DNA from 3 places in the Exiguobacterium sp. s64 genome. Region 2 is predicted to be linked to each of the others. Evidence: riboswitches for the same ligand, from Rfam matches in the RefSeq annotation. Region 2 holds a riboswitch; each other region holds the start of a gene.

Region 1 (9,741 bases), on a different contig from region 2:
AACGAGCAATCGTTTTACCATCTTCGTACCTCCTTATCGACCAAACCGATAGAGCGGCATCCCTTTCACATCTGTATCAATTTTAAAGACCGAACCTGCGTCCGGATGGGCCTCGAGCGCCGCGTCATCCATTCCTTCGCGCGCCGTCGTGATCGCAAGTTGTTTCAAGTCATCACCGACGAAACAGCATGACGTGACGTTCGGGGCCGGCACGAGCACCTCGAGCACTTTTTCACCCGTCTTCGGGTTCCAGCGCGAGACGCGTCCGCCCGCAAAGTGGGCAATCCATAAAAAGCCGTCTTCATCGGATGTCATACCGTCCGGGAATCCTTCCTCATCTTTGAAATCGATGACGACTTCCCCATCCCCGAGTGTTCCTGTCTTCAAGTCGAACGGGTATTTGCGGACCGTCTCGGTCGGTGTATCGATATGGTAGAACGTCGAGTGGTCCGGAGACCATGTCAGACCGTTCGACAGCGTCAGTTCACTGAGCATGACCTCGGTCGTGCCGTCACGGTTCAAGCGATAGAGCGTCGCCTCGTTCTCCTCGTCGTTGAGATGAAGCGTCCCGGCAAAGATTCGTCCGTACGGGTCGGCCTTTCCGTCGTTGAAGCGAAGATCACCTTCCGGGTCATCGAGTTCGACGAGTTTATCGAGTCGCTTCGATCCCTCGTCCCATTCATAGATGCCGTCTTTCAAGCCGACGACGACGCCGTCTGTCACTTTCGGGACCGCAAACCCGATCTGTTGTCCCATATCGAACGATGACAGCTCGTCTTCCTTTTCGTCGTACCACCAAAGTGTGTGTCCTTCGATGTCGACCCAATAGAACCGTTTCAGTTCAGCATCCCAACATGGGCCTTCCCCAAGTGTATTTCTGACTCGAATCCATAACGCCGCGTTTACTGTCTCCATTGAATTGCCTCCACTCTCTACATTGATTTCAACTGACTATTCCCTGAGCGGATGAGGTCTATTCAAGATTTTTCAAAATCGTTCCGCAGAGTCGTGGGCGATGTCCGTTTTTTCCTTCGTCGGAGCGGCTCTATGAAAAAAAAACTCCTTGAATCATTCGATTCAAGGAGTCCACTTATTTCGCACCTTCGACGTTCATATGTTTACTGCGCAACTGGCCGCATGCCGCATCGATGTCAGTCCCGTGCTCAAGGCGGACACCGGTGTTGATGCCACGCTTCTTCAAGACATCATAGAACGCCATGATGTCCTCCGAGGTACTGCGCTCGTATTGGATATGCTCGTTGACCGGGTTATACGGGATCAAGTTGACGTACGACTTGTCCTTGATATCGTCGATGAGGTCCGCCAATTCCTCAGCGTGCTCCGGCAAATCGTTCACTTTCGACAGGAGAATATATTCGAACGTGATTCGTTTGTTCGTCTTCTCGACGTAATACCGGATGGCCGGCATGAGCTTGTCGAGCGGGAACGCCCGGTTGATTTTCATGATTTGCGTCCGTAGCGCGTCGTTAGGCGCATGGAGCGACAGCGCCAAGTTGATGCGCAAATCGAGGTCCGCGAACTTGTAAATCTTGTCGGCAAGTCCGCTCGTCGAGACGTTGATTTTACGCGGGGCGATCGCGAGACCGCGCTCGTCCTTGACGACACGCAGGAAGTCGACCAAGTTGTCAAAGTTATCGAACGGTTCGCCGATTCCCATGACGACGATATGGCTGACCCGGGCCCCTTCGCCGACTTCGTCCAAGTAGTGTTGCACGGTCATAATTTGTTCGACGACTTCGCCCGCTGTCAAATCACGTGTCTTCTTCAAGAGACCGCTCGCACAGAAGCTGCAGCCGATATTGCACCCGACCTGCGTTGTTACACAGACCGAACGGCCGTACTTATGTCGCATGAGCACAGTCTCGATATAGTGCCCGTCGTGTAGTTTAAGTAAAAATTTGACCGTCCCGTCGCCCGCCTCTTGTTTGACGAACAGGTCTTGCGTCGAGATGACGTATTCGGCGGCGAGCGCCTCACGCACCTCGGCCCGTACCGAGATGTCCTCGATTTGTTTCACTCGGTCGATGTAGAGCGAGTCCCAGATTTGTCTCGCATGGAAAGCGCTGTATCCCCAAGAGACACACGCTTCTGTCAGCTGATCGAACGTCAGCCCGTATATAGATGGTTTCATTGCTATCTGTCCTTTCTTCAATCCGCATACGTACCATTGTAGCGGACGTGGACGACGGGTGCAACGTTCTTATAACGGTGGAACGGGACGCGAAATATGTCGCTCGAACGCATACGCCAGACGGATCAAGTCACGTTCGGCATAACTCGTCCCGGTGAACGATAGGCCGAACGGCGCCCCACTCGCTTTCAAGCGATATGGGATCGTGATGGTCGGATGCCCGGCTTTTGCCGCCATGTCATAGTTCAAATCGTGAGGCAAGACGAGCGCGTGCAACTGTTGTTCGTTTAATAGGCGGTCGAGTCCGTCCGTCTTGGCGTCACGCACGTCATCGAGCCGGCGCGTCAAATAGGCCGCCTCGATGAGACGTCCCGACAATCTTTCCGCCTTTTCGAACGTCTTTTGTCCGTGCGGGATCGTCTCAGGATGTCTGTTGTTCCAGTCCATCAAATCAGACAACGTCTCGTATGGGAGTGTCGTCGTGGCCAGGTACGCCTCGATCCCGAGTTTGAACTCGTGGTACAAAATATCGCCTTGGTCGAGCGTATCATGGGCGGGCAGCTCGACTTCGACAAGGTCGATGCCGCTCTGTTTCAACAGCTCGGTCGCCTCACCGTATAATGCTTGTTCTTCTGCTGATAAATCAGCCTTGACGATCCCGACACGCATCCCGACCGCTTGGCGCTCGTCGAGGCACGTCCGATACGGCGGACCGGCCGGGAGGTTGAGTGTCGCCGGGTCCGCCGGGTCTTCCCCTACCATCACCTCAAGTGCCCTTACCGCGTCTTCGAGCGTTCGTGCCATCGGTCCCGCCGTGTCTTGCGACCGCGAGATCGGGATGATGCCACTCCGACTGATGAGGCCGACGGTCGGTTTGATGCCGACGATGCCATTGTGCACGCTCGGATGGATGATGGAGCCGCTCGTCTCGCTACCGACAGCGAGCAGTGTCAGGTTCGCTGCAACCGCAGAGGCCGAACCTGAGCTCGAACCTCCGACATCGAGCTTATCCCCATATGGATTGAGCGCCTGCCCACCGACGCCGCTCCAGCCGTTCGGCATGCCCTCGGTCAAAAAGTTGGCCCATTCGGACAAGTTCGCTTTCCCGAGGATGATGGCCCCGCTCGCTCGCAGGTTTTGGACGAGATGGGCGTCCCGGCCTGCGAAGTGATGCGCGAGTGCGACGGCCCCGGCCGTCGTCTTCATGAGTCCGGCTGTCTCGACATTGTCTTTGATCAAGACAGGAATGCCGAGTAGCGGCAAGCGTAGCCCGCGACGAAATGCCCGGTCAGCCGACTCGGCCTCGAACAAGACGTCCGGGTTCACTTGAATGACCGCCTTCAGTTTGTCGTTGAACTGGGCGATCCGGGTCAAATAATAGGCCGTCACGTCACGCGCCGTGAACGTTCCTTCTTTATATCCGCGATGGGCGGTTTCGATATCGAGTTCCATAAAATCAAATGTGTCAGTCATATTGATTCCTCCTTTGGTCACTCGATGGTATTCGCTATCGACATTTGATTTCCTGTTTTCGTTCGCCAACGAATGTGTAACTTGGTACACTGAAAGAAAAGGGAGGTTACTATGAACCGTTCGTACGTGCTCGTCTTGCTTGCCGTGTTCGCTCTGTTTTTCTTGCAACTGTATGCCGGCGACCTGCCGTTCGTCTTGCCAATCTCAATCGGGCTCATCGTTTTGATTATCGGTGCCACTTTGCTGAAACTCCGACGAAAATCAAATCGTTGACGTCACTTCGAGGCAGATGGTATGATGCTGTCACCAACTACATATCGATATCTTGAGTGAACGAGAGACCTGGCTCTATGACTTCACAGCAACCTGCTTCGGCAAGGTGCTACTTCCAGCAAGGCGTAAGCCTTGGCCGATATGACAGAGCGCTCATGTCGATGACATGGGCGCTTTTTTTTGGGAATTAACCTAAGGGGGACAAGATAATGGAGAAAGCAACATTCGCAGGTGGGTGTTTTTGGTGCATGGTGACGCCGTTCGAGGAACAACCTGGCATCGAATCGATCGTATCGGGTTATACGGGAGGTCACGTCGACGATCCGACGTATGAACAAGTGAAGACAGGGACGACGGGACACTACGAGGTCGTCGAGATCACGTTCGATCCGACGCTGTTCGCATATGAGCGACTGCTCGAACTGTATTGGATTCAGACCGATCCGACCGACGACGGCGGCCAGTTCCAAGACCGAGGCAGCCAATATGCGCCGGCCATCTTCTATCATACGGCGGAGCAGCGCATCGCGGCCGAGAAGAGCCGGGACGAGCTCGCGGCGAGCGGACGCTTCAAACAGCCAATCGTCACGAAAATCTTGCCGGCTGATGTGTTCTATCCGGCCGAGGAGTACCATCAAGACTTCCATAAAAAAAATCCGGCCCACTATAAAGAGGACCGGAAGAAATCTGGGCGCGACGCATTCATCGAGCAAGCCTGGTAAGCAAAAAGACGGGTCGCTGGACCCGTCTTTTTAGCTTTTCGCAATCCCGAGCATGAATCCGGCCACGACGATTAGCCCGATTCCCATAAAGACGAAGACACGTTCTTTCGTCGTCTTCTTTTCTTTCAATAGATAAATTCCGCCGAGTGTCGCCACGACGACGTTCAATTGGGATAAGGCGAATGACGTCGCGATGCCGACCTCACCGCTCGAGACGAACAGACCGAAGTTCCCGATTCCCCAGGCCAGACCGGCCAAGATGTTTTTGAACGTCTTCGGATCGAACTTTTTGACGTCTTTCTCACGCAGGCTGAACAACAGTGCCGCGATGAACATCCCGACCGATTGCGGCAAGATGGCCGTGATACCGTCGACCTCGAAATAGTTCGTCAAGACGGCGTACGTCACGTACCCGATACTCGACACGAGCAGGACGAGCAAGCCTTTTTTCAAGGCGCCGCTGCTGTCGCTGTCTTTCTTCTGTTGATACGACGTCAGCGCCGCCCCGATGATAATCAACACGAGCGCCGAGAACCCGAGCCACAGTTCGGTCGACGTCTGCCAATCACCGAGCACGATGACGCCGAACAAGGACGTCCCGACGAGTTGCATGCCGGTGCTGATCGGCATCGCTTTCGATACACTTAAAATTTGGAACGATTGGAACTGTAAATATTGACCAAGTGCCCAGAACACACCGGAGATGAAACCGGTCACGAGCGCGAGAGTCGTGAACTCCGGACTGAAGACGAGTGCGATGATGACCGCCATCACCATCGCCCCAATCGTCGTCCCAATCAACTGTTGAATCGGCTTACCGCCGACTTTTGAAACGATGAGCGGGATACTCCCCCACATCAAGGCAGGTAAGAGTGCGAGTAAAATCATTTCCATGGATGACACCTGCTTTCGTAGAATAATATTACTCATGATTTTCCCACGTTTTGGCCGGATTAAACTTTGTTCAAAAAAATTTAAAAATACCCATTGCCAAATGTTTTACTAGGATGATATAATAATTTTCGAACGGGGCATTAGCTCAGCTGGGAGAGCGCCACGCTGGCAGCGTGGAGGTCAGCGGTTCGAGCCCGCTATGCTCCATTATCGAAGTCACCACTCATTTGAGGGGTGACTTTTTTGCGTCTGTGCCCGGTTTAAGTCACCTGGTAGCGGGTAATGATTGTAAGACATCATTATTCTAAGGGGGACTTACTATGGATCGTGTCTCTGTCGAAGAGACCGTTTTAGCCGTCATCGACTGCATGCGGGCAAGCAATCACTGTTTCTCAAAATGTTTACAAGAAGAGGATTTATTGATGGTCGCCGAATGCATCCGGCTCACGAAAGAATGTTCGGAGGTATGCGCCCTCGCCTTGAACGCACTCGAGACGGATTCGGCCTTCATGAAACCAATCGGTGCACTCTGTGCGCAGGTGTGTGACACATGTGCCGTCGAATGTGGCCGGCACTTGCACGACCATTGTCAACGCTGCGCCGAGGCGTGTCTGCGCTGTGCCGAGGCGTGCCGGAACTTGGCAGCCGCATAATCGCTTTTTAGTCTAACGATATGTTAGACTTTTTTTATACTTGTTTTTAGAGAAAGGGACCGATTATGTCACATTCCATCCTTGCCATCGACGTCGAGACGGCCAACCGCGATAGTCGCAGCATCTGCTCTGTCGGCTGGAGCCTGCTCGTCGACGGTGAAATCATCGAGACGAACCAACTGCTCGTCAATCCAGAAGAAGACTTTGACGCTGGTAATATCCGCGTCCACGGCATCCGGCCAAGTGACGTCTGGGATGCGCCGGCGTTACCCGAGGTGCTCGAACAGCTCTATCCGACGTTCCGACACGTCGACCTCGTCATGGCGCACAACGCTTCATTCGATATGGGCGCTTTCAAAAAAGCAATCGCCAAATATGATTTATATACGTTCCCGACAATCGAGTACGGTTGTACCGTCAAGCTGTCGCGAAAACTATACCCCGGACTTCCGAATCACAAGCTGAACACGATGGCGGAATATTTGAACGTCCCGTTCATCCACCACGATGCGGCTGAGGATGCCCGCGTCTGCGCCCTGCTCATGCGTGACATGATGCAGAAGACCGGCATTGATGACCCGCGTGAGTTGCACCGGTATACGTCGGTCAAGCTCGGGAAGCTCGCCTATTAAACTACATGTACGTCAGACAGGCCAAGACAATCGTCTTGGCCTGTCACCGTTTAAAGATCCATCTTTTTTGGACGTAATAACTGAGGACGAACAAGAGACTGTCGACGAGCACTTTAATCCATACTTCCCCGTCCCGAATCACCAGGAACAATACATAGACGAGACCGGCCGACAATGCCATCTGTACGCCGACGAGCCCGAAATACTTCGGCATCGCCCGTCTCGCTTTCGAGTGGAACACGACTTTTCGGTTCACGACATAATTGAATAAGGACGAGATGATGCGGGCCAATACCGTCGCAATCAAGACATGGGTCGTCTCGAACCACGGATTCAATAAAAAGATGAATAAGGCATAGGCGCCGATGTCTAATAAAAATGAAGCGACCGAGGATAATGAATATGCCAAAAACATGCGATAAATCAGAATCGAGTCGATGACCGGACGAAAATGAGATGAGGCGTTCTCAGCCACATACACGGTTTGAATCGGGATCTGTTGAATCGGAACTTGCCAACGTCTCGTGAACGTCAACATGTTCATCTCGAACTCATAGCGGTTCCCTGGCACATCCAGCAACTGTTCCGCATAACGCAGTGGGACCGCCCGCAAACCGGTCTGCGTGTCTTTCAACCGGAGTCCGCTGCCGACGAGCATGACACCACGTGTCATCTGGTTCCCGAATCGGCTCCGAAACGGGATGTGCGCCCCAGAGAAATCACGGCAACCCATGACCAGATGATGCGGCCGATGAAGTCCCGCCTCATATACATGGCGGACATCTTCCGGCAGGTGTTGCCCATCGGCATCGACAGTGATGACCCCGTGCGTGTCCGGGAACTGTTCGACGACGTGACGGATCCCCGTCTTCAACGCTGCGCCCTTGCCCTGATTCCGCTCATGGATGAGGATGGACGTCACCCACTTCCCGACTTCTTCAAATACAGGCTGGGACGTCTCGACACTTCCATCGTTCACGACGATGACATGGACAAACCCAATCTCTTTCAGCTCACGGACAAGTGTGACGAGCGCTTGATCCGGATTATAGGCCGGAATCACGACGACATACTCATCTAAACGTTCCACAGAGTGCATTTGCATCGCCACCCCTCCTTCCCTCCTTCTATACCCAAGACGATGAAAAGTGATTCCTCGAAACCAAGTAAACAAAAAACACGGTGTCTCGGAGGACACCGTGCCAGATTAACCGATGAAGATGAAGTAAGACGAAGCGAAGTAGACGAGCACGACGAGCACTGACGGCAAGACATAGCGGAACTTTGATGTCACGTCTTTACGTAGGAGCGTATACATGACCAATACCGACAAAATCGTGATGCCGATTGCTGTCACCAAGTGAGACGCCGACACGTCGGCCAGAATCGAACCGTTGCGGTAAAACACGTCCGACATGGCGATGATGAGCATGTTGAAGATGTTACTTCCTAAAATCGAACCGAACGCCAAGTTGACGTTCCCAAGCTTCAAGGCGACGAAGACGGAGACCGCTTCCGGGAGCGAGGTCGTCGCGGCAATCAAGAAGCTACCGACGAAGCTCGAACCGAGGCCCGTGACGACGGCGATTTGATCACCCAACACCGAGAGAGCCGTCCCGGCCGCCATGATGACGAGGGCGGCGATGATGAAGCCGATGACCGCACGTTTGACCGTGATTGAACTCGTCGCGCTGGCGCCGACTTTTTGTACGGCCTCGTGGGCAGCCTTCCGCTCAACGGCAGGTTGTTGCGGGCGTTTTCCGATATAGTAAATCCCGATTCCGTACAATGCCGCAATCAACAAAGCATCAATCCCGATGCCGAGAATCGTGAAATCGATGCGCACGATCAGGGCAATCATCGTGACGAGCGTCAACATGAGACCGAGACCGGCCGTATAGAGATGATCTCGGTTTGCCTCATTGAACAGGCGTTTCTGACGATAGAACAGATCGAACATCGCCAAGATGAAGATGTTGAACAAGTTTGACCCGAGCATGTTCCCGATGGCGATATCCGGGTTGTTAATCATGACGGCCGAGACGCTTGTCGTCACTTCCGGCAACGATGTCGCACCGGCTAGCAACACGGTCCCGACCAGCATCCCGCTCATCGTCGACTTCTCACTGATGACGTCAGCGTAAGTCGAGAGTTTCATGGCGGCGTACACGGTGATGGCAGCGGCCAAGATGAAATAAATAAATACCATTTGAATAAATCTCCCCTTTTCATGAATTCAAAAAGACCTTTTTATGGACGCCGAAAAAAACATCCATAAAAAGGTCTTGCGGACTTGGTAAGAAGCTCGATGGACCGAGTGCGTTGCACCGTAATGACGACCCATCGACCACAGCTGTGGTCGCTACTCCCCCTCTTATGTTCACGACGAATATATCACGTTACAATTCATTTGACAATCATTTGACCTTTAAATGTCCGACGACATCATCGATGGGCATCGCCGTCCGGTAAGACAGTTCATCGATCGCTTGAAGCATCGGGAGCGGCAATGGTTCCCAGAGTCCCGCTTCCTTCAATTGAGCGGACAAGCCGTCAAGCTCTGGTTGATTGACGTCCGTACCGTGACGATAGCACTCGCGCATCGTCTCATGTATCTCGTAGGCGGTCTGACAGAGCGTCGTCGTTTCTTGGAGCCAATCCTCTTCGTGGAATCCTCGCTGGATGACGTCAAATAATTTTCCGAGTTTGGCGAACCGTTCGTCGGCGACGCCGTAAAACAATAAGTTCAACTCGGTCTCGAACGACTCGATGAGCGTCGTCGTCTGACGGAACGGTTTGAACGCTTGCAACAGCTCGTGATAATACCATGACTGGTCGCGGAGCGGTCGTCTGAACCGGTCCCACACTTGTCTCCCGGCAGACTCGACGTCGAGTCGTATCGAACGAAGATTATGTAGCTTGTCCGCCGCCAAGAGCGCCAC
Region 2 (9,741 bases):
AAATGCGGACAAACAGTTCTTGAAGCATACAGAACAAGAATTTGAAGCTCTCATCATGGAAATTCGTTTGGAAAAAGATAAAGGCACTTCTCCCGCCGATGAAAAAGTACAGCATTTAGCGAAAAAATGGAACGACATCGTGAATGTCTTTTCCGAAGGCGATATGGCTTTCCGTAAGCAAGCCGAGCGTTTCCACGCTGAAAACCCAGGGAACGAACTGCAACATGGAATAGATGGCGAGCTATACCAATTCATCAATAAAGCATTGAATCCTAAGTAATGTTAGAGAAAAAAGGAAGAGGAAAAGCTGGTTATAAAGCTTCTCCTCTTCCTTTTTTTTGTTGGTTTTTAGAGAACTGCTGATAATCTCGTGATATGTAAACTACTCTTTATAGGTCGCCTTATCCTTAGATTACAAACTCAAAACTGAAATAGGTCTCAAATACAGATATGGTATAAATTATTAATCTATTAGTATCTTGTGGAAGCGTTCTTTGACTTGTGGCCAATCCTCTTTTGTCACACTATACATGACGGTATGTCGAATTGTTCCTTCTTTGCGAATCATGTGGTTCCTTAAAATCCCTTCTTTAATGGCTCCGATTCTTTCAATGGCGCGTTGTGAACGGATGTTTTCATGACCTGTCTTGATTTGAACGCGATTCAATCCCAGTTCTTCAAAACAATACGTCAACAGTAAAAACTTGCAATTGGTGTTGATGTTCGTTCGCCAACTTTTGGGATTTAGCCAAGTTGAACCAATCTCTAGTCTTTTGTGTGGCATGGAAATGTCGAGAAACCAGGTGGCCCCAATGATCTTCTTTGTCTCGATATCTACAATCACAAAAGCAAACTCTGTTCCAGCTGCTCTCTTTTTTTGAGCGTCTTGTACATATTGTTCAACGTTCCTTTTGTCCGTCAAATCCACCGACATATGTTCCCAAATTTCATGGTTATTCGCTGCCTCCCAGATTCCTTCTATATGACTGATTTCCATCGGGACTAGCTTGACAACTTCATTCTCTAAGGTTTTCATTTCCCTCACTCCTTTCTATCATTACACTTCATTTCTGGTATGCTTAACATAACCAATTCGGAGTAAAATTTACATACCAAGGAGTGTTTGGAGTGGAACTGCAAGTAACGTTTCCATCGGGAACCACAAAATATATGGCCATTTATGAACACATCAAACAGCTCATTCTACAACAACAGTTAAAAGCGCATTCAAGAATGCCCTCTAAACGCGAATTAGCCAATCAATTGAATGTCAGTGTATTTACCGTACAGGAAGCATATGCCCAATTACTGAGTGAAGGTTACCTGTATTCAACAGAGAGACAAGGTTATTTTATAGGGGAGATTGAAGTCCCCTTCCAAGAAAAAGCTGCCCTTCAAAAAGAAGAATTACTGCCAACGATAAAAGAAGAGTCCTTAAATTTTAGAAACGGACAAGTTGATCCAACAGAATTTCCATACAAAATTTGGAACCGCCTGTATCAAAATTTTCTGGCTCCTGCCCATATTGCGAATGGTGCTTGGCAAGGGGAACCGGAATTACGGAACGAAATTGCAAACTATTTGCGCCGATCCCGAGGATTGCATTGCCATGCAAAACAAATTTATGTTTTCAGTGGTACTCAACAACAATTAAGTTGTCTGTGTCAATTCCTCATTCCTTCTAAAGTAGGAATCGAGGAACCTGGCTTTATTCGGGCAAATGCGGTTTTTCACCAATTAAACATACCTGTTTTACCTCTAAGGTTGGATTCTGAAGGCTGTACCGTACCGAAACAGCCAGTGACACTTCTTTATACAACTCCAGCTCACCAATATCCACTTGGCACCATAATGTCGATCAACAGGCGCCTTGAGTTGTTGACATGGGCAAAAGCTTCTTCCAGTTACATCGTGGAAGATGATTATGATTCGGAATTCCGTTACCGAGGAGCCTCCATTCCAACGTTGGCTCATTTAGACTCTTTAAATCAAGTTATTTATTTTGGTACGTTCTCAAAAACCTTACTGCCTTCTATTCGAATCAGTTATCTTGTCCTCCCCTTATCTTTAGTGAAAGAATATGAAGCATTCAATGCACTGCAGAAATCCACTGTTTCCAAAATCGATCAGTTAGTTGTTGCAGAATTCATTAAGACAGGTAGATATGAGAAGCACATCGCCAAAATGCGAACCCTTTACCGCTCAAAGAGAAAGTGCTTGATTGAAGCGATAGATGAATTTTTAGGAGAAGATTTTTCTGTTAGAGGAGATGAGGCTGGATTGCATATCATTGTCCAATTACCTGCCTTCTTAACGGAACGAGAAGCAATTGCAAGGGCGCATTCGCTTGGCATTGCAGTTGATGCCGTATCCCATATGTATCAAGAAACCAAATCCACCGACCGAGTGATCATCGGATACGGGGCTTTGAGTGTTGGAGAAATTCGGAAGGGCATTCAATCGCTTGCATCGGTCTGGAAAAGTCCCTAAGTTAAAGTCTTAAGAATAGGTTTCATATCTATCAAGCGTTCGTAAATGTGTCAAATCATTTTACGAACGTTCGTCACCTAACACACACTTTTAAGTGCAAGATAACGGTTAAAATCATCGCAAAATAACAGTAGAAGTAACACTTTGCATGTCCTCATAAATAAAAAAACTTCAGCAATTGAAGAAAAGAAGATTGATTTCGATATGAATCGGGAATAAAATGTTCCTGTGAACTTAAAAAATAGATCACTGTTAAATATGAAGGAACACAACAAAAAAGGGGATGTTTTTAATGGATTGGCAGTTAATTCTGCAGTACGCCTGGATCATCGTCGTACTCGTCGGTCTCGAGGGGCTACTTTCTGCAGACAACGCGCTCGTCTTGGCGGTCATGGTCAAGCACTTGCCGCGGACAGAACAGAAGAAGGCACTATTTTACGGATTACTTGGAGCGTTCGTTTTCCGCTTCATCGCCTTGTTCTTGATCTCATTCTTGATCAACGTCTGGCAAGTCCAGGCGCTCGGTGCGCTTTACTTGATCGGAATGAGCGCACGACATCTGTATATGACCTATAAGGCTCGTAAAACGGAGCCGAAACAAGATCTCGCTGCTGAGGCGAAAGAAGAGACGGCTGTCACAGAGAAGCCGGTCACGAAGAAAGAGTTCTGGTTGACGGTTGCGAAAGTCGAGTTTGCTGATATCGCCTTCGCGGTCGATTCGATTCTCGCAGCGGTCGCGCTCGCGGTCAGCTTGCCGCCGCTCGGTCTCGGTGAAATCGGTGGGATCGACTCTGGTCAGTTCTTCGTCGTCTTGACAGGTGGACTCATCGGGGTCATCTTGATGCGTTTCGCTGCTCGAATTTTCGTCAAGCTGTTGCATCAACGTCCGACACTTGAGACAGCCGCCTTCATCATCGTCGGCTGGGTCGGTGTGAAGTTGACGGTGCTCGTCCTTGAACACCCTGGCTTCAAGGAATTGATTGCCGGTACACCGTTCGCGTTCATGGGTCTTCCGGACGGCTTCGTCCACTCGACGGCGTGGACCGTGTTCTTCTGGTCGGTCATGGTCGGGATCGCGGTATGGGGTTGGTTCTCTTCAAAACCGACAGCCGCTGCCAAACATTAAAAAAATGGTCTCTCGCACAAATGCGAGAGACCTATTTTTATGCCTTCACGTCTTGTTTCTCGTAAATCGGCACCCAGCCCTCTGTCGTCACGAAGATGCGGACGGCGACGACTTTGCGGTCGTCTTGGAGCGTGAAGTAGTGGCGCGTGTTCACCGGCACCGAGATGAGGTCGCCGGGGTTGAGCTCGATGTTGAAGTAGCCACGCTCGGCGTCATCGATGGCGAAGATGCCATGGCCGCTGACGATGAAGCGGACCTCGTCATCCGTATGATGGTGCTCCTTTTGGAAGTTGACGAGCAATTCGTCCAAGTTCGGCGTCGCGTCTGACAATGAGATGACGTCTGCCGTCTCATAGCCGCGGCGCTCCGATACATCACGAATCTCGTCACGGAACGTCGACAAGATCGCTTGTTTGTCCTCGTCCGTCAACTGATAGTTCTCTTGCAGGTTTTCCGGTAGCTTCGTGATGTCCCACTGCTCATATAAAATCCCGCGAGACTCTAAAAAGGCGCTCACTTCAGTTTGATCGACGTAACGCTCTTCGGTTTGTTGGAAATAGACAGTTGCCATGGTTGGTTCCTCCTTATGAATGGACGCCTAGGGCGCGTAGTTTTAATGTATAGCTGAACAAGAACTCGTAAGCCTCTAAATAGCGTTTGGCCGCGGCCGGGGTCTCGCCCCAGACGGTGATGCCGTGATTGCGAATGAGGACGGCACCGGCGTTTGCGTGAATGTGAGGGGCGAAAGCGGCCGCAAGAGTCGGAATGTCCGCATGGTTCTCGATAATCGGTACGCGGACGACCGCATCCTCGTCCCAGAAGCCGAGCGCTTTGATGATTTCTTGACCGGTGAAGACGACTTCGCCGGTGGCGGCATGGAGCTCGGAGATGACATTATTGTCGACCGTATGGACATGGAGCGAACACGTCGCATCCGTCCGATTGAACACTTCGACATGTAGCAGCGTCTCGGCGGATGGTTTTCCTGTCTGTTCGCCGATTAAGCGTCCGCCCGCATCGACATGAACAAAGTCGTCTGGCGTTCGTTTCCGTTTATCGCGTCCACTCGCCGTGACGAGAAATTCGAGCGGGTCGTCAGAGACGCGAATCGCCAAATTCCCACTCGTTCCGGGGAACCAGTCGCGGGCGGCGAGTTCGTCTTTAATCTCGGCCAGTTCAAGCCAACGTGCCGTAAGGCTCATACGGCCACCTCCTTCAAGTGATGGGTGATGTCGTCGAACGTCTCGAACGGGGCGTAACGGATGCCTGCGTCTTCGCAGAGCGTGATGAGTTGACCCCGGGCGTAGACGAAGTCGGCACGCTTCGCGACCTCGAAGTCGGTCACCGAGTCGCCGATGATGATTAAGCGGTCACTCGGATTGACGATACGGCGGGCAATCGTCGGCTTGCAACAGCCGCAATCGTTCGTACACTGTTCGTCACAAGCGTGCGGCCACGTGACGGTTACCGTCTCGTCGGAGAAGTCGGCGACGTTACAGTAGATGTGCTCAGGGGCGACGTGACCATCTAAGACCGGCTGGACGAAGAAGTCCATCCCGCCGCTGACGACGTCAAACTTCCAACCGTGCGCCCGAACCTGTTCTAAAAATGATGGGAACCCTTGGCGGAGCGTGATCCGCTCCAACAAATAATCGTGGTAAGCCGGGGCGGCCTCGCTCGGCAATAGTTGAAACATTTGACCGACACCGGAGCGAATGGAAATCCGTTGTTCGAGCACCGCATCTTTCAACTCGACCCAAGCCGGCGGGGCGAATGCCTTCATCAACGCGATGATATTGTCTTCCGCCGTGATCGTCCCATCGAAGTCGCACAGGATGTGGACCGTCATCGTGACGCCCACGCCTTTAACGCGGTATCGAGTTCGTCCGTCTGTCCTTCGGTGGGACCGAGGACGTGAGTGATGGCTTGGCGGAAAGCACGGGCCCCGGCGGCTGCACCGTCCGGGTGACCATGAATGCCACCGCCGGCGTTGATGACGACCTCCGTCCCGAAATCACGAATGATATCGGCGACAAGCCCCGGATGAATCCCGGCTGACGGGACCGGTAAAATTGGTTTCGACCAATGCGGTTCGGCGCTCAAGTCACGAATCGCGAACGCCTCGTCCCGTGGTGTCGCGAGCGAACCGTATGGAGACGGGAAGAGCGTCAAATCGGCCCCGGCGAGACGTGGGAGTTTACCGAGTAAGAGCGAATGACTGATGGACCCGGTCAAGGCGCCGGCAAAGGCCGGGTGGGCCAAAATCGGCACACGGATGTCTGGGTCGTTCGCAAGTTCGCGCAGTGCGTCAAGACTGTACGTATAGACGTTGAATAGGAGCGCCGTCGCACCGGCCTCGATCAGCCGGAGCGCCTGGTCGCGAAGACCGAACACAGGGCCGCTCAGCGTGATGGCGTAGAGGACACGTTTCCCGGTCGCCTCAAAGTGCGCTTGAATGACGGCCGCTCCGATCCGGGCCCGTTCGAGCGACGGCGTGAGCGGATTGTCGTATAAAATCTCGTCGTCTTTGACGATATCGATGCCGCCGGCGAACTGATCGCGGAGTTGCTGCTCGAGAAACGCGAGGTCACGCCCGATGACGCCTTTGAAGATGCTCATGACGAGCGGACGGTCATGGACACCGAGCAACTCGCGAATCCCGTCGACGCCGAACTTGGCGCCTTTGAAATGAGGGGCGAGCGTTTCGGGCAACGTCAAATCGATTAACCGAATCGAATCGTCGAGGGATAGTTTCCCGAACGTCGTCGTCAAGATGGATGAAAAGTCAGGGCTGACATTATGTAACGGATAGCGGATCGTGAACCGGCTCGTCGTCTCCGTATGGGTGGTCGATACGACCTCACCCCGGTACGCCTGTAACTGCTCTTGCTCTAAATGACGCAGCTCAGTCCATGTGCCGACGGTCAGCTCGAGGGCGATTTTGTCGGCAATGCTTGCGACCGCATCCGTCCGTTTGATTTCATATGTGGCAGTGATACTCATATGGTTCCTCCTTCCAGGCAAACAAAAAATGACCCCATGCCGAGGCAAGAGGTCATCATAAAAAATGAACTCTTATCTCTCAGCTTTCGCTGCAAGAATTAGCACCGTGCCATCTCTGGTCGGTTGCTGCGACATCATCGGGCTCGTCCCTCCGTCTGCTCTTGATAAGAATGTGATTTGAAGTTGTGAAATTTAATTGAATTTTTACACAGATTCGTCACGTCGTCAATTCCTTTTTTTCCAAAAAAAATATTTTGGGAAGTTGTTTCCATATATGCACAAAAAAAAGACGAGTGGCACGGAGAAAAGGACGTTGACAATTGTGACGTCGAGTCCGTAATATTCATCACATAAGTTCACCGAATCGAATAAACCACTCTTATCGCGAGTTGGCAGAGGGAATTGGCCCGATGACGCCGCAGCAACCGACCATTAGGCACGGTGCTACATCCACCAGACGAATGTCTGACAGATGAGAGGAACAACCATTTTGGCTGTGCCTCTTTCTCGCGGAGAAAGGGGCTTTTTTTGTGGGCAACGTACAGGAAGGGGAAAACATCATGTCATATCAACCATTTACAGAACAGTCTGTCGTCGAGCACGTCCGTCAATTAGGATACTTGCAAGACGGAATCGCCGAGTGTGAGGAAATCGGGGACGGCAATTTGAATCTCGTGTTTCGGATTCGCCAAGGCGAACAGCGCCTAATCGTCAAACAGGCGCTCCCATACGCTAAAGTCGTCGGTGAGAGCTGGCCGCTTACACTCGAACGGGCATGGATTGAACAGTTGGCACTCCGTGAGTTTGCGAACGTGGCGCCGCGTTTCGTCCCGGACGTCCTCGGTAGCGACCGGACGCTCGCCTACACGATTTTAGAAGATCTGTCTGATTATGAGATTGTCCGCACCGGTTATTTGAAAGGGGAGAGCTATCCGGAACTCGCGCGTCATGTCGGTGAATTTTTAGGCGAGACGCTGTTCGCGACGTCGGATTATGCGGCCGGCCCGATCGCGAAGAAGCGGATTGAACGTGACTATTACAACCCGGAACTGTGTGACATCACCGAGAAGCTCATCTTCACCGACCCGTTCAAAGACGCGGAGTCGAACAACATCGAGGCGGCGCTTCGAGAAGATGTCGAACGCCTCTGGCAAGACCAGGCGCTCAAGGTCGAGGTGACGAAACTGAAAGTCGGATTTGTCACGAAACATGAGGCGCTTCTGCACGGTGACCTACATACAGGCAGCATCTTCGCGACTCAACAAGAGACGAAAATCATCGATCCAGAGTTCGCATTTTACGGACCGTTCGGCTTTGATTTGGGCCAAATTATCGCCCATTTGACGCTGTCGACGTTCCATGACCCGCTCAAACGCTTCGAACGTTTCACGGACGTCTTGACGGTGTGGGAGACGTTCGAGAAGACGTTCCGGGCCAACTTTGAGCGCGCTGTCGAGCCGTTCAATACGGACGGTTTCGTCGACGAATTGTTGCGGACAATCTTCAGCGACACGATCGGCTATGCCGGTTGCGAACTCATTCGCCGTGCCGTCGGACTCGCCGGTGTCGCCGATCTCGAGACGTTGCCGGAAGCGACGCGGCTCGAACGAAAACGTGACGCGCTTGCCCTCGGGACGGCGCTCATTAAAGAACGCCACAGCGTCGAATCGATTGACGACTTGGTGACGCTTTTGTCGGGGGTGCGCGTATGACGGTCCAAAACATCCGCTTTAATTCGCAAACGGACGAACTCATCCTATTGGATCAGACGTTGTTACCACATGAAGAGCGTTACGTGACAATCGAGACGCTCGAACAGGCCGAACATGCCATCGAGACGCTCCAAGTCCGTGGTGCCCCGGCCATCGCTTACTTCGGGGCGTTCGTCCTCGCCAAAGAGGCAGGCCGGTTAGTCGACGACCCGGACTTCACCCGTCGACTCGACCTCGTCGGACGCCGCTTGATTGCGACAAGACCGACGGCGGTCAATCTGCAAAACGTGATCGAATCGCTCCTTGATTTAAATGTCGGGGACGACTTTGAGGCGATTGCCGAGGAAATCAAACGCCGCGCCATCGCTTTGTACGACCGGGACGTCGATACATATCGGGCCATCGGCGAGCATGCGCTGACGGTGTTGCCGGCCGGGGGGAACGTGTTGACAATCTGCAACGCCGGTGCCATCGCGACATCGCGATACGGCACAGCGCTCGCGCCGTTTTACGTCGGAAAAGAACAGGGCGTATCTTTCAACGTCTTCGCCTGTGAGACGCGGCCGCTCCTGCAAGGGGCACGCCTCACTGTCTGGGAACTCGACCGGGCCGATATCGACGTGACGCTCATCACCGACAATATGGCGGCTTGGACGATTCAGTCAAAACGAGTCGACGCCATCATCGTTGGAGCTGACCGTATCACACGGACGGGTCACGTCGCCAATAAAATTGGGACGTTGCAGCTCGCCGTCCTTGCCAAACATTACGGCATTCCGTTCTATGTCGCGGCGCCGCATTCGACGTTCGATTTGACGGCGGATGACACGATTGAAATCGAGGAGCGGAACCCGTCAGAAGTGACACATATCGGTGGTCAACCGACGGCACCCGTCGGCATCACCGTCTTCAATCCGGCGTTCGACGTCACCCCACCGGACCTCATCACCGGACTCATCACCGAGGCGGGTGTGTTCGAGCCGACAGAGACTGCCATCACACATCATGTAGGGGGAACAATTCATGTCTAAAAAACTATTAATTTTACTATTCACATTCGTCTTGGCGCTCGTCGGTTGCACGAACGAACAAGCGGCCCCATCGAAGCCGGCTGAGAAGACACCGGAGACGAAACCCGTCTCGGTCTCGAATGCCACACTTCCGAAAGATATCGATGTCGCCCTGATCATGCAGATGTCGATCGGGACGTTCTCGTCGCAGTATATCAACGGGGTGACGGAACAAGTCGAATCGTTCGGCGGCAACGTGAAAGTGTACAACGCCGACAACGACCTGTCGAAGATGGCGAGCTATGTCGATACGGCGACGACGCAAGGCGTCGATGTCATCTTGATCGACCATGGCCGTGCCGATGCGTTGAAAGAACCGGTCCAACGCGCGCTCGATAAA
Region 3 (9,741 bases), on a different contig from region 2:
GGTGATTGGGACGCGGAGGCATTCTCGGTCGAAGACACGGCCCGGGCGATGGTCACGTTCGACAACGGAGCATCTTTGTTTTTAGACGCGAGTTTCATGGCCAACGTCGAGGCGGCGGACACGATGCGGGTCGAACTACGGGGCACGATGGGCGGGGCGTCGCTCTTTCCACTCCAACTCCATACGGAAGAGCATGGTGCCTTATTCGATAAATCTCCGGCCCATCTGACGCTCGAAGATCCGTACGCCAGTCAGATTCGCACGTTCCTCGAGGCGTGCCGGCACGAGCCATCGTACGAGCAAGCGGAACAGGCGGTGACGCTCCATACGATCATTGACCGCATCTACGCTCAGACCTGATTGCTTTTCAATCATAAAAAACAGGGTATATAGTGTAGGTGTTACATATTTTCGAAGGAGGATGAAACATGCACAACTTTGAATACAAGAACCCGACGAAACTTATTTTCGGGACACATCAGATTGAAAAACTCGCGAGCGAGTTGAAGGCGCTTGACGCCAAGAAAGTGATGCTCGTCTATGGAGGCGGGAGCATCAAAAAGAACGGCACGTACGATGAAGTCGTGGCGGAACTGAACAACGCCTCGATCGATTTCGTCGACTTCTCAGGCGTCGAACCGAACCCGCGCATCGAGACGGTACGTCGTGCCGTTAAACAAGCGCGTGAAGAAAACATCGACGCATTGCTCGCGGTCGGCGGCGGTTCGGTCATCGATTGCACGAAACTCATCTCGGCGGCCATCCCGTATGAAGGCGATGCTTGGGACATCGTGCTCCGTGACCACATCCCGACGGAAGCGATCCCGTTCGGTACGGTGCTCACGCTCGCGGCGACCGGTTCTGAGATGAACTCAGGTTCGGTCATCACGAACTGGGAGACACAAGAGAAGTACGGCTGGGGTCACCCGCTCGTCTATCCGACGTTCTCGATCCTCGACCCACGTTACACGGTATCAGTGCCAAAAGACCAAACGATTTACGGCATCGTCGACATGATGAGCCACTGTTTCGAGCAGTACTTCCACCCGAACCATGCGCCGGTTCAAGAGCGGATGACGGAAGGCGTGTTGAAAGCGGTCGTCGAATCGGCACCGAAACTCGTCGCCGATTTAGAAAATGTCGACTTGCGCGCCATCATCTTGTTCTCAGGTACGATCGCCTTGAACGGTGTGCTCCAAATGGGTGCCTCGGGCGACTGGGCATCGCACAACATCGAACATGCGGTCTCGGCTGTCCATGACATCCCGCATGCAGGCGGACTCGCGATCCTGTTCCCGCGCTGGATGGAACATGTACTCGATGAAGACAATGCAGCACGTTTCGCACGCTTAGGCACAGAAGTGTTCAACGTCGAACCGGCTGACACGGACTTGGAAACGGCGAAGCGTACGATTGCAGCCGTTCGTGCCTTCTTCGATGAGCTCGGCGCGCCAAACTCGCTCCGTGACTATGACATCGACGAGTCGACGTTCGACGCCATCTTGGATTCGGCGATGAAACGCGGGGCGTTCGGTCGCTTCCGCACACTCGAACGTGAAGACGTGGCAGCGATTCTTGAGTTGAGCAAATAAGGCGATTTGATGCCTATTTTGCAATAATGATTGAACGAATCCGACGTTTCCGTTTATGATGGGTCATGTATGGCTCATCAAGGAGCGATTTAAAGGAGGAAATGATATGTCAACTGTACGTTTCGATTATTCAAACGCCCTGTCTTTCGTCGGGGAACATGAAGTCGATCAATTGCAAGAAACCGTGAAAGCAATGCATTCGGTCATCCATGACCGCAGCGGGGCAGGTAGCGATTTCCTTGGGTGGGTCGATCTCCCAACAAACTACGATACGGATGAGTTTGCCCGCATCAAAGCGGCCGCGGAACGAATCCGTGAGAACTCGGACGTCCTCGTCGTCGTCGGGATCGGTGGATCATACCTCGGCGCACGCGCGGCCATCGAGATGCTCCAACATTCATTCTTCAACGTATTGTCGAAAGAAGAGCGCAACGCGCCACAAGTCTTCTTCGCCGGTCACAACATCTCGTCAACTTATTTGACGGAGTTGCTCCAGGTGCTCGAAGGCAAAGACGTCTCGGTCAACGTCATCTCGAAATCGGGAACGACGACAGAACCGGCGATCGCGTTCCGTGTCTTGAAACAGTTCATGGAAGACAAGTACGGTCAAGACGGTGCTCGTGAGCGCATTTATGCGACGACAGACCGTGCCCGTGGCGCCTTGAAGACGCTTGCGGATGCGGAAGGCTACGAAACATTCGTCATCCCGGATGACGTCGGCGGCCGCTTCTCGGTCCTTACACCGGTCGGACTCCTTCCGATCGCTGCGGCAGGGATCGATATCGACGCCCTCATGGAAGGTGCACGCGACGCACAAAACGCCTATTCGTCACCAGAACTCTCTGAGAACGAGGCGTACCAATATGCGGTCGTCCGTAACGCCTTGTATGCGAAAGGCAAGTCGATCGAGTTGCTCGTCAACTACGAACCGGCCTTGCACTACGTATCGGAGTGGTGGAAACAGCTTTACGGCGAATCAGAAGGAAAAGACAACAAAGGGATCTTCCCGGCGGCTGTCGACTTCTCAACCGACCTCCACTCGATGGGACAATACATCCAAGAAGGTCGTCGTGACTTGTTCGAGACGGTCATCCGTGTCACGAACGTCCGTCACGCGATGAACGTGCCAGAAGACGCGCAAGACCTCGACGGCTTGAACTTCCTCGCTGGCGAAACGATCCAATTCGTGAACGACAAAGCGGCTGAAGGAACACTCCTTGCCCACACGGACGGAGAGGTACCGAACCTCGTTGTCGAATTGCCAGAGATGACGCCGTACCACCTCGGTTACTTGTTCTACTTCTTCGAGAAGGCATGCGCGATGAGCGGATACATTCTCGGGGTGAACCCGTTCAACCAACCGGGCGTCGAAGCGTATAAAGCGAACATGTTCGCGTTGCTTGGAAAACCAGGTTACGAAGAACAAAAAGCTGAGCTTGAAAAGCGCTTGAACCAATAATTTTGAGTAGGTCCGCTCCGGCGGGCCTATTTTTTTGTTTGAAACTGGGGGAAGACAAGGTAAAGTGAGAGTAGACAGGGGAAAGAAAGGGATGGACTATGTTGACATTCACGGACTACTATCACAATAAAGTCGAGTTGAGCTTTGCGCACTATCCATTTTCAGATACGCCGCTCCACGTCTGGGTCGTCGCCCGCTACGAGAATCAATGGGTGCTGACGAAGCATAAGCAGCGCGGGCTCGAGTTCCCGGGTGGAAAAGTCGAACCTGGCGAACATGAGGACGATGCCGCGATTCGGGAAGTGTATGAAGAGACGGGTGGTGTCGTGAAGACGCTGCACTATCTCGGACAATACCGCGTGCTTGGGCGCGGGGACACGGTCATCAAAAATATTTACTTCGCCGAGATCGAGCGCTTCGATGACCATCCGGCCGTCGATGAGACCGACGGCGCCGTGCTCATGAAGGAACTGCCAACGAATCTGCTCCGGAACAACCGGTACAGTTTCATGATGAAAGACCGGGTGCTCCCGGAAACGATGAAGGTGTTACATGAAAAACGAATGGTTTGACCGGATTGAGGTCCTCCCTCCATATGCCGGTTATGCGGTCCACCGTGGCTGGTACGCGACACGCGATGGTGAGGATGTCGTCGCCTATACGATCACGCCGACGCGACCGAACGGGCACGTCCTGTTTTATTTGCGCGGCGGAACAGGACGCATCGGGGACGTGCGCTTGCCCCGGTTGATGCAGTTCGCGGCCAAAGGCTTCCACGTCGTGGCGCCTGTTTACCGTGGTAACCATGGCGGGAGCGGGAAAGAGGACTTCGGCGGGGCCGATTTAGAGGATGTCTTGTCTCTCTACGATCGCGTCCATCGAACGGACACGCTCATTCATGCCCTTGGCTTCTCGCGCGGGGGCATGATGGCGTTGTCGCTCGCTGCGGAGCGGCCGCTCACGTCCGTGACGTCATGGGCGGGTGTCACCAATTTGGAATGGACGTACGAAGAGCAACGCTCGATGCGGAAAATGCTCCGCCGTATGACCGGGGGTGACCCGGAAGCGGCTCGTGAGGCGTACGTGGAGCGTTCACCCCTCTACAAGGACTGGGAGGCCCCGACGTTATTGATTCACGGGACAGACGACGAGCAAGTGCGGCTCCGCCATGCGACAGCCGTGGCCGAACGGATGGGGGAGCGGGCCGAACTTTGGATCGTCCCGTTCGCTCATCAACTCCCGTTTTGGGAAAAGTGGAAGACGACCGATGAGGTGATGGACTGGATGTTAGCCGTCGCACCAAAAAAATGACTAGCGCCTAAACCAGGCGCTAGTCATTTTTTATTAAACGATGATTGGGCCGGCCGCGACGACCGCCTCACTCGCTTTCGTGAATCGTTTGAAGTTGTCTTGGAACTTACGGGCGAGCGCTGCCGCCTCGGCGTCGTAGCGGGCCTCGTCTTTCCATGTGCCCCGTGGGTTGAGCACGTCGTCTGGCACCCCGTCGATGTGGCGTGGGATCTCGACGTTGAAGATGTCATGGCGCGTCGTCTCGACGTCACGGAGTTTCCCGTTGACGGCCGCGTTCACCATCGCCCGTGTATAGGCGAGCTTCATCCGCGATCCTTCGCCGTATGCGCCACCGGTCCAACCGGTATTGACGAGATAGACGTCGACGTCATGTTTCTCGATCAACGTGCCGAGCATGTCGGCGTAGCGTTCCGGTGCGAGCGGTAAGAACGGTGACCCGAAACATGTCGAGAAGGTCGCCTGCGGCTCCGTCACGCCGCGCTCCGTGCCGGCTAGCTTCGACGTATAGCCTGACAAGAAGTGATACATCGCCTGCTCCTTCGTCAATTTGCTGATCGGAGGCAGGACGCCGTACGCGTCGGCCGTCAAGAAGACGATCGTGTTCGGATGACCGGCTCGTGACGGAAGCATCGCGTTATCGATAAATTGAATCGGGTAGGCGGCCCGTGTGTTCTCAGTGAGTGAGATGTTCTTGTAGTCTGGTGCCCGTTCCTCGTCCAAGACGACGTTCTCAATCAACGAGCCAAATCGAATGGCATCGTAGATTTGAGGTTCGTTCTCACGCGACAAGTTGATCGTCTTCGCGTAGCAACCGCCTTCAATGTTGAAGACGCCGTCAGGAGACCAACCATGCTCGTCGTCCCCGATTAAATGACGTTCTGTGTCGGCCGATAGCGTCGTCTTTCCGGTACCCGATAGCCCGAAGAAGAGAGCCGTCTCGCCGGCGTCCGATACGTTCGCCGAGCAATGCATCGACAAGACGTGCTGTTCCGGTAACAGGAAGTTCATGACTGAAAAAATCGATTTTTTAATTTCGCCGCCGTATTCTGTTCCCCCGATCAGAATGGTCCGTTTGGCGAATGAGACGAGAATGAACGTTTCGGAGTTCGTCCCGTCGACTTCCGGATCGGCCTTATAGCTCGGTGCATAGATGACCGTGAACGGATCAAAGGCACCTTGTGTCGGCCATTCGCGCAAGAACAACTGTTTCGCGAACAAGTTGTGCCACGCGTATTCTGTGATGGCCCGCACTGGAAGCGTATAATGCTCGTCAGCCCCGGCAGACGCCTCGAGATAGTAGAGCTTGTCTTTCGTCTCGAGATGCGTGAGCACTTTATCGAGCAGTGCCGTGAACTTCTCTTCTGCGATCGGTTGGTTGACCGGACCCCAGTCTACTAAATGATTGCTGACTTCATCTTGCACGACGAATTTGTCTTTCGGTGACCGTCCTGTGAATTTACCTGTACTGACCGATAAAGCCCCGTCTTTCGTCAGTACGCCTTCCCCGTTGCGAATGGCTTCTTCCACCAATTCTGGAACCGTTAAGTTCCGCATCATGTCGGCACCTTTAATTAATTCTTCGATTTTCAGGAGCGTTGTCGCCATCCTGAATCCCACCTTTCCCCTAAATAGATGTGGATGAAATCCGCATACTTCCGCGTTTAATTAGTATGACGTTTTTATTATATGTGACATACTAATCAAAAACAAGCCTTTTTCACCCTTTAAAGTAAGCGCTTTCTTACACTGTCATTCTAACATATTCTGTACCAGGTCATAGTACAAAATCGAAAACCGACAAAAAAATGTTTGATATTTCACAAACATAACTATTACGAGTTCGTGAAAAGTTTTACGAATTCAGTCGATACGCTTGACAGAACGGGGTGTCATTTATATGATGGTCTTCGTAACGGATACTCTTATTCTGAGCGGTGGAGGGAACAAGGCCCTACGAAGCCCAGCAACCGTCCGATTTGTCATTGTTATTCGGAAAAGGTGCTATCCTGAAGCGAAGCGCAAGCTTCGAACGATAAGAGGGTAAGGAAGAACGATTCAACCTTTCCCATTGAACATGGCGAAAGGTTTTTTTCATTACCGTCCCAAAGCAACGCGTAAGGGGAACGAGTACCGTCCACACATCACCCTTATTATAGGAGGTTTTTCGAAATGGCAAACTTGAACCGTCGACTTTTCACTTCGGAGTCCGTCACGGAAGGACATCCGGATAAAATTTGTGACCAAATCTCAGATGCGATTTTGGATGCGATTTTAGCTGAAGATCCAAACGCCCGCGTTGCGGCTGAGACATCTGTCACGACAGGTCTCGTGCTCGTAGCAGGTGAGATCACAACATCAACTTACGTGGATATCCCGAAAGTTGTTCGTGAAACAGTTCGTGAGATCGGCTACACACGTGCAAAATATGGTTTTGATGCAGAGACTTGTGCTGTCCTCACATCGATTGATGAGCAATCGGTAGACATCGCCCAAGGTGTCGACCAAGCGCTTGAAGCTCGTGAAGGACAAATGACTGAAGAAGAAATCGATGCAATCGGCGCTGGTGACCAAGGTCTCATGTTCGGTTACGCAACAAAAGAGACACCAGAACTCATGCCGCTCCCGATTTCACTCGCGCACAAATTGTCACGTCGTTTGGCAGAAGTTCGTAAGAACGGCACGCTCGCTTACCTTCGTCCTGATGGTAAGACACAAGTGACGGTCGAATACGACGAAGCGAACAACCCAGTTCGCATCGACACAATCGTCATCTCGACGCAACACGCCGAAGACATCACACTCGAACAAATCCAAGCTGATTTGAAAGAGCACGTCATCGACGCGGTCATCCCGTCTGAACTCATCGACGCGGATACAAAATACTTCATCAACCCGACTGGCCGTTTCGTCATCGGTGGACCACAAGGGGATGCAGGCCTTACAGGACGTAAGATCATCGTCGATACGTACGGTGGTTACGCTCGCCACGGCGGCGGCGCGTTCTCAGGTAAAGACCCAACCAAAGTTGACCGTTCAGCGGCGTACGCGGCTCGTTACGTAGCGAAAAACCTCGTTGCAGCGGGACTTGCTGACAAAGCAGAAGTTCAACTTGCTTACGCGATCGGCGTTGCCCACCCGGTATCGATCGCAGTCGACACGTTCGGCACAGGTAAATTGAGCGAGACTGAGCTCGTCGAACTCGTTCGCGAGAACTTCGACCTCCGTCCGGCCGGCATCATCAAGATGCTCGACCTTCGCCGTCCAATCTACAAGCAGACAGCAGCTTACGGCCACTTCGGTCGTACAGACGTTGAACTCCCATGGGAGCAAACGGATAAAGCGGCAGTGCTTGAAGAAGGCGCGAAACGCTTCGCATAAGACAGTAAAAACGACCTTTCGCTGAGAAAGGTCGTTTTTTCTTGTTAAGATTGGTTTTTATCCTGCTTAGATGTATCATCGTTAGAAGAATCGTTAGAAGAAGAATCAGATGACGTTTCTTGGCCTAGCGCGGTGTCTTTTGCTTCGACCACTTTCTCGCCAATCGATTGTAAGTCTGATTTTGCTTCCATAGCGGTGCCGGCAACTTGCGTTAAGTCTTGTTTCACCGTATCCACTTCTCCAGCGACTTTTTCATAGACATTTTGAACGTCGGTGGCAACTTCTTGGATGATTCCAGAAGCCGATTTCACTTGGTCAATGACTTGCGAAGCTTTTCCGCTAGGATCTTTAGCCACTTCACTTACTAAACCACCGACAGATGATTTAGCAGTCGTGAGCGATTGTTTTGTGTTTTGACGGTTCGAAGAACTAAGTAGAGCAAGGGCACCTCCGACTACAGCTCCTAAAAGAATTCCTCTCACCAGTGTAATCCGAGGACCAGATGATTCTCCAGAATCAAACTGACGGTTCGGATGATTGGCTTGGTCGACTTGTGGATCATGTTGTAGTTTCGGTTCCATAGTAACACTCCTTTTTGTAAGTTGGCATTGATACTCTTATACCCGAGTCAAAATGGAAAATAACGTCTTCCTTCATTTCGACATCAAAAAGTAATGAGCGGGCAGGATATTTTTTTGCTGATGGGGAATGATACTACTAGATTGGCCAAAAGGGGGATGCCGTTATGAAGATCAGGGAAGCCGTACCAGAAGATGCCGCCACCATCCGCGATATTGCGCTCGCAACGGTCAGTGAACAAGACGAGGTTCGTTCAAAAGTAATGGAACGGGCTTATCAGCAAGAAGAGATCGTCCGCGCCATCAGTTCAAGCGAGGAAGCGAAAGAGCAGTTGTTCATTGTCGGTGAAGCCGAAGGCGACGTCATCGGGTTCTATCATGCGATCGACCGCGGGGATACGTGGGAAGTGCTCCGGCTCTATCTTCATCCGACCCATCACCGACAAGGTCTCGGAACGTCCTTATTGTCTCATCTGCGCGAACGTAAAGTTCAACCGATCGAACTGTACGTCGAGAGTTCGAACGAGCAGGCGATCGCCTTTTTGAACCATGAGGCGTTCATCGAATTGAATCGGATACAAGAGGAAGTGTACGACCAACCGATGGAACTGATTCATTTGCGCTATGACCCGAGCTAAGACCCTAGACGGATTTTCTGACAAACATCAGTCTCGGCTGATGTTTTTTGTTAGTATAAAAACATGGACATAATAAAATGAGGTGACAGTATGACATACGAAGAAGAATCACGAAAAGGGGTTATCGTGATCGTCTATCCGCTCCAGTTCACGTCACGCTTGAGCGAGGCGTTTTTAGGACGGTTACGTGACGAATATGAAGTTCTCGTCGTGACCGGACAGACGGTTGGCTTGACGGCGGAAGACCATAAGCTGTTAATCAAGAACACGCTACGCGAGGCGAGCCAGTACAAACTGCCGATTCACGTCATCGCCTTCAGTCTCGGGACATTGTTAACGAACCGATTGCTCCAGGAATACGATGTGCCGCTCGGCAGTTTGACGTATATCTCACCCTTGTTCGATTGGCATCCGTCCCGCCAAATCGGCGGATTGAAACAAGTCGTCGCGAGTGCGGTCGACCGTTTCCGTCCGGATTTGCCGCTCGGCATGATGACGTTCATGGGTGCAGGCGAAGAGTCGTCCCGCTTCGGTGAGATCACGTACGGGCAATACCGGGAAATCGAGGAAGAGATCGTCGAGCATCAAGAAGAGAAGAAACATTTGCCGCGCCTTCCACTCGCTTGCTTCTATGCGCCGGACGACCGCTTCGCCGATGTGAAACTGACGCTCAACGTCTGTCGAAAAATTGGCGGCGATCAAGTGTACATTCGCCGGCTCGAAGGCTTCCCGCATTTCGGCTATGAACGACTGAACACGAAGTTCGCGGAGACGCTCATCACGTT

What was found. A riboswitch is a leader RNA that binds a small molecule or an ion and turns the genes downstream of it on or off. The one in region 2 is predicted to bind S-adenosylmethionine.
Region 1: another riboswitch for S-adenosylmethionine. It lies ahead of msrA (peptide-methionine (S)-S-oxide reductase MsrA); the one in region 2 lies ahead of KNP64_RS06050 (2,3-diketo-5-methylthiopentyl-1-phosphate enolase).
Region 3: another riboswitch for S-adenosylmethionine. It lies ahead of metK (methionine adenosyltransferase); the one in region 2 lies ahead of KNP64_RS06050 (2,3-diketo-5-methylthiopentyl-1-phosphate enolase).

The regions. Positions count from the first base shown of each region.
Region 1 is NZ_JACSLH010000002.1:101,850-111,590, forward strand. Features, by position in the region: gene KNP64_RS04075 (hypothetical protein) at 1-21, opposite strand, end outside; gene KNP64_RS04080 (SMP-30/gluconolactonase/LRE family protein) at 34-915, opposite strand; gene rlmN (dual-specificity RNA methyltransferase RlmN) at 1,091-2,152, opposite strand; gene KNP64_RS04090 (amidase family protein) at 2,222-3,625, opposite strand; gene KNP64_RS04095 (hypothetical protein) at 3,737-3,898, shown strand; SAM riboswitch class I at 3,943-4,043, shown strand; gene msrA (peptide-methionine (S)-S-oxide reductase MsrA) at 4,108-4,620, shown strand; gene KNP64_RS04105 (GRP family sugar transporter) at 4,651-5,514, opposite strand; tRNA gene KNP64_RS04110 (tRNA-Ala) at 5,649-5,721, shown strand; gene KNP64_RS04115 (four-helix bundle copper-binding protein) at 5,835-6,167, shown strand; gene KNP64_RS04120 (3'-5' exonuclease) at 6,233-6,799, shown strand; gene KNP64_RS04125 (bifunctional glycosyltransferase family 2/GtrA family protein) at 6,843-7,904, opposite strand; gene KNP64_RS04130 (sodium:calcium antiporter) at 8,007-9,008, opposite strand; gene KNP64_RS04135 (HD domain-containing protein) at 9,217-9,741, opposite strand, start outside.
Region 2 is NZ_JACSLH010000003.1:16,026-25,766, forward strand. Features, by position in the region: gene KNP64_RS06015 (MerR family transcriptional regulator) at 1-280, shown strand, start outside; gene KNP64_RS06020 (GNAT family N-acetyltransferase) at 464-1,036, opposite strand; gene pdxR (MocR-like pyridoxine biosynthesis transcription factor PdxR) at 1,129-2,490, shown strand; gene KNP64_RS06030 (TerC family protein) at 2,783-3,616, shown strand; gene KNP64_RS06035 (1,2-dihydroxy-3-keto-5-methylthiopentene dioxygenase) at 3,654-4,187, opposite strand; gene KNP64_RS06040 (methylthioribulose 1-phosphate dehydratase) at 4,201-4,818, opposite strand; gene KNP64_RS06045 (2-hydroxy-3-keto-5-methylthiopentenyl-1-phosphate phosphatase) at 4,815-5,465, opposite strand; gene KNP64_RS06050 (2,3-diketo-5-methylthiopentyl-1-phosphate enolase) at 5,462-6,619, opposite strand; SAM riboswitch class I at 6,689-6,790, opposite strand; SAM riboswitch class I at 6,996-7,098, shown strand; gene mtnK (S-methyl-5-thioribose kinase) at 7,180-8,331, shown strand; gene mtnA (S-methyl-5-thioribose-1-phosphate isomerase) at 8,328-9,362, shown strand; gene KNP64_RS06065 (sugar ABC transporter substrate-binding protein) at 9,355-9,741, shown strand, end outside.
Region 3 is NZ_JACSLH010000007.1:11,371-21,111, reverse strand. Features, by position in the region: gene KNP64_RS10895 (Gfo/Idh/MocA family protein) at 1-360, shown strand, start outside; gene KNP64_RS10890 (iron-containing alcohol dehydrogenase) at 429-1,592, shown strand; gene KNP64_RS10885 (glucose-6-phosphate isomerase) at 1,699-3,051, shown strand; gene ytkD (RNA deprotection pyrophosphohydrolase) at 3,150-3,623, shown strand; gene KNP64_RS10875 (alpha/beta hydrolase family protein) at 3,604-4,362, shown strand; gene pckA (phosphoenolpyruvate carboxykinase (ATP)) at 4,396-5,967, opposite strand; SAM riboswitch class I at 6,282-6,401, shown strand; gene metK (methionine adenosyltransferase) at 6,532-7,740, shown strand; gene KNP64_RS10860 (hypothetical protein) at 7,785-8,321, opposite strand; gene KNP64_RS10855 (GNAT family N-acetyltransferase) at 8,486-8,956, shown strand; gene KNP64_RS10850 (alpha/beta hydrolase) at 9,047-9,741, shown strand, end outside.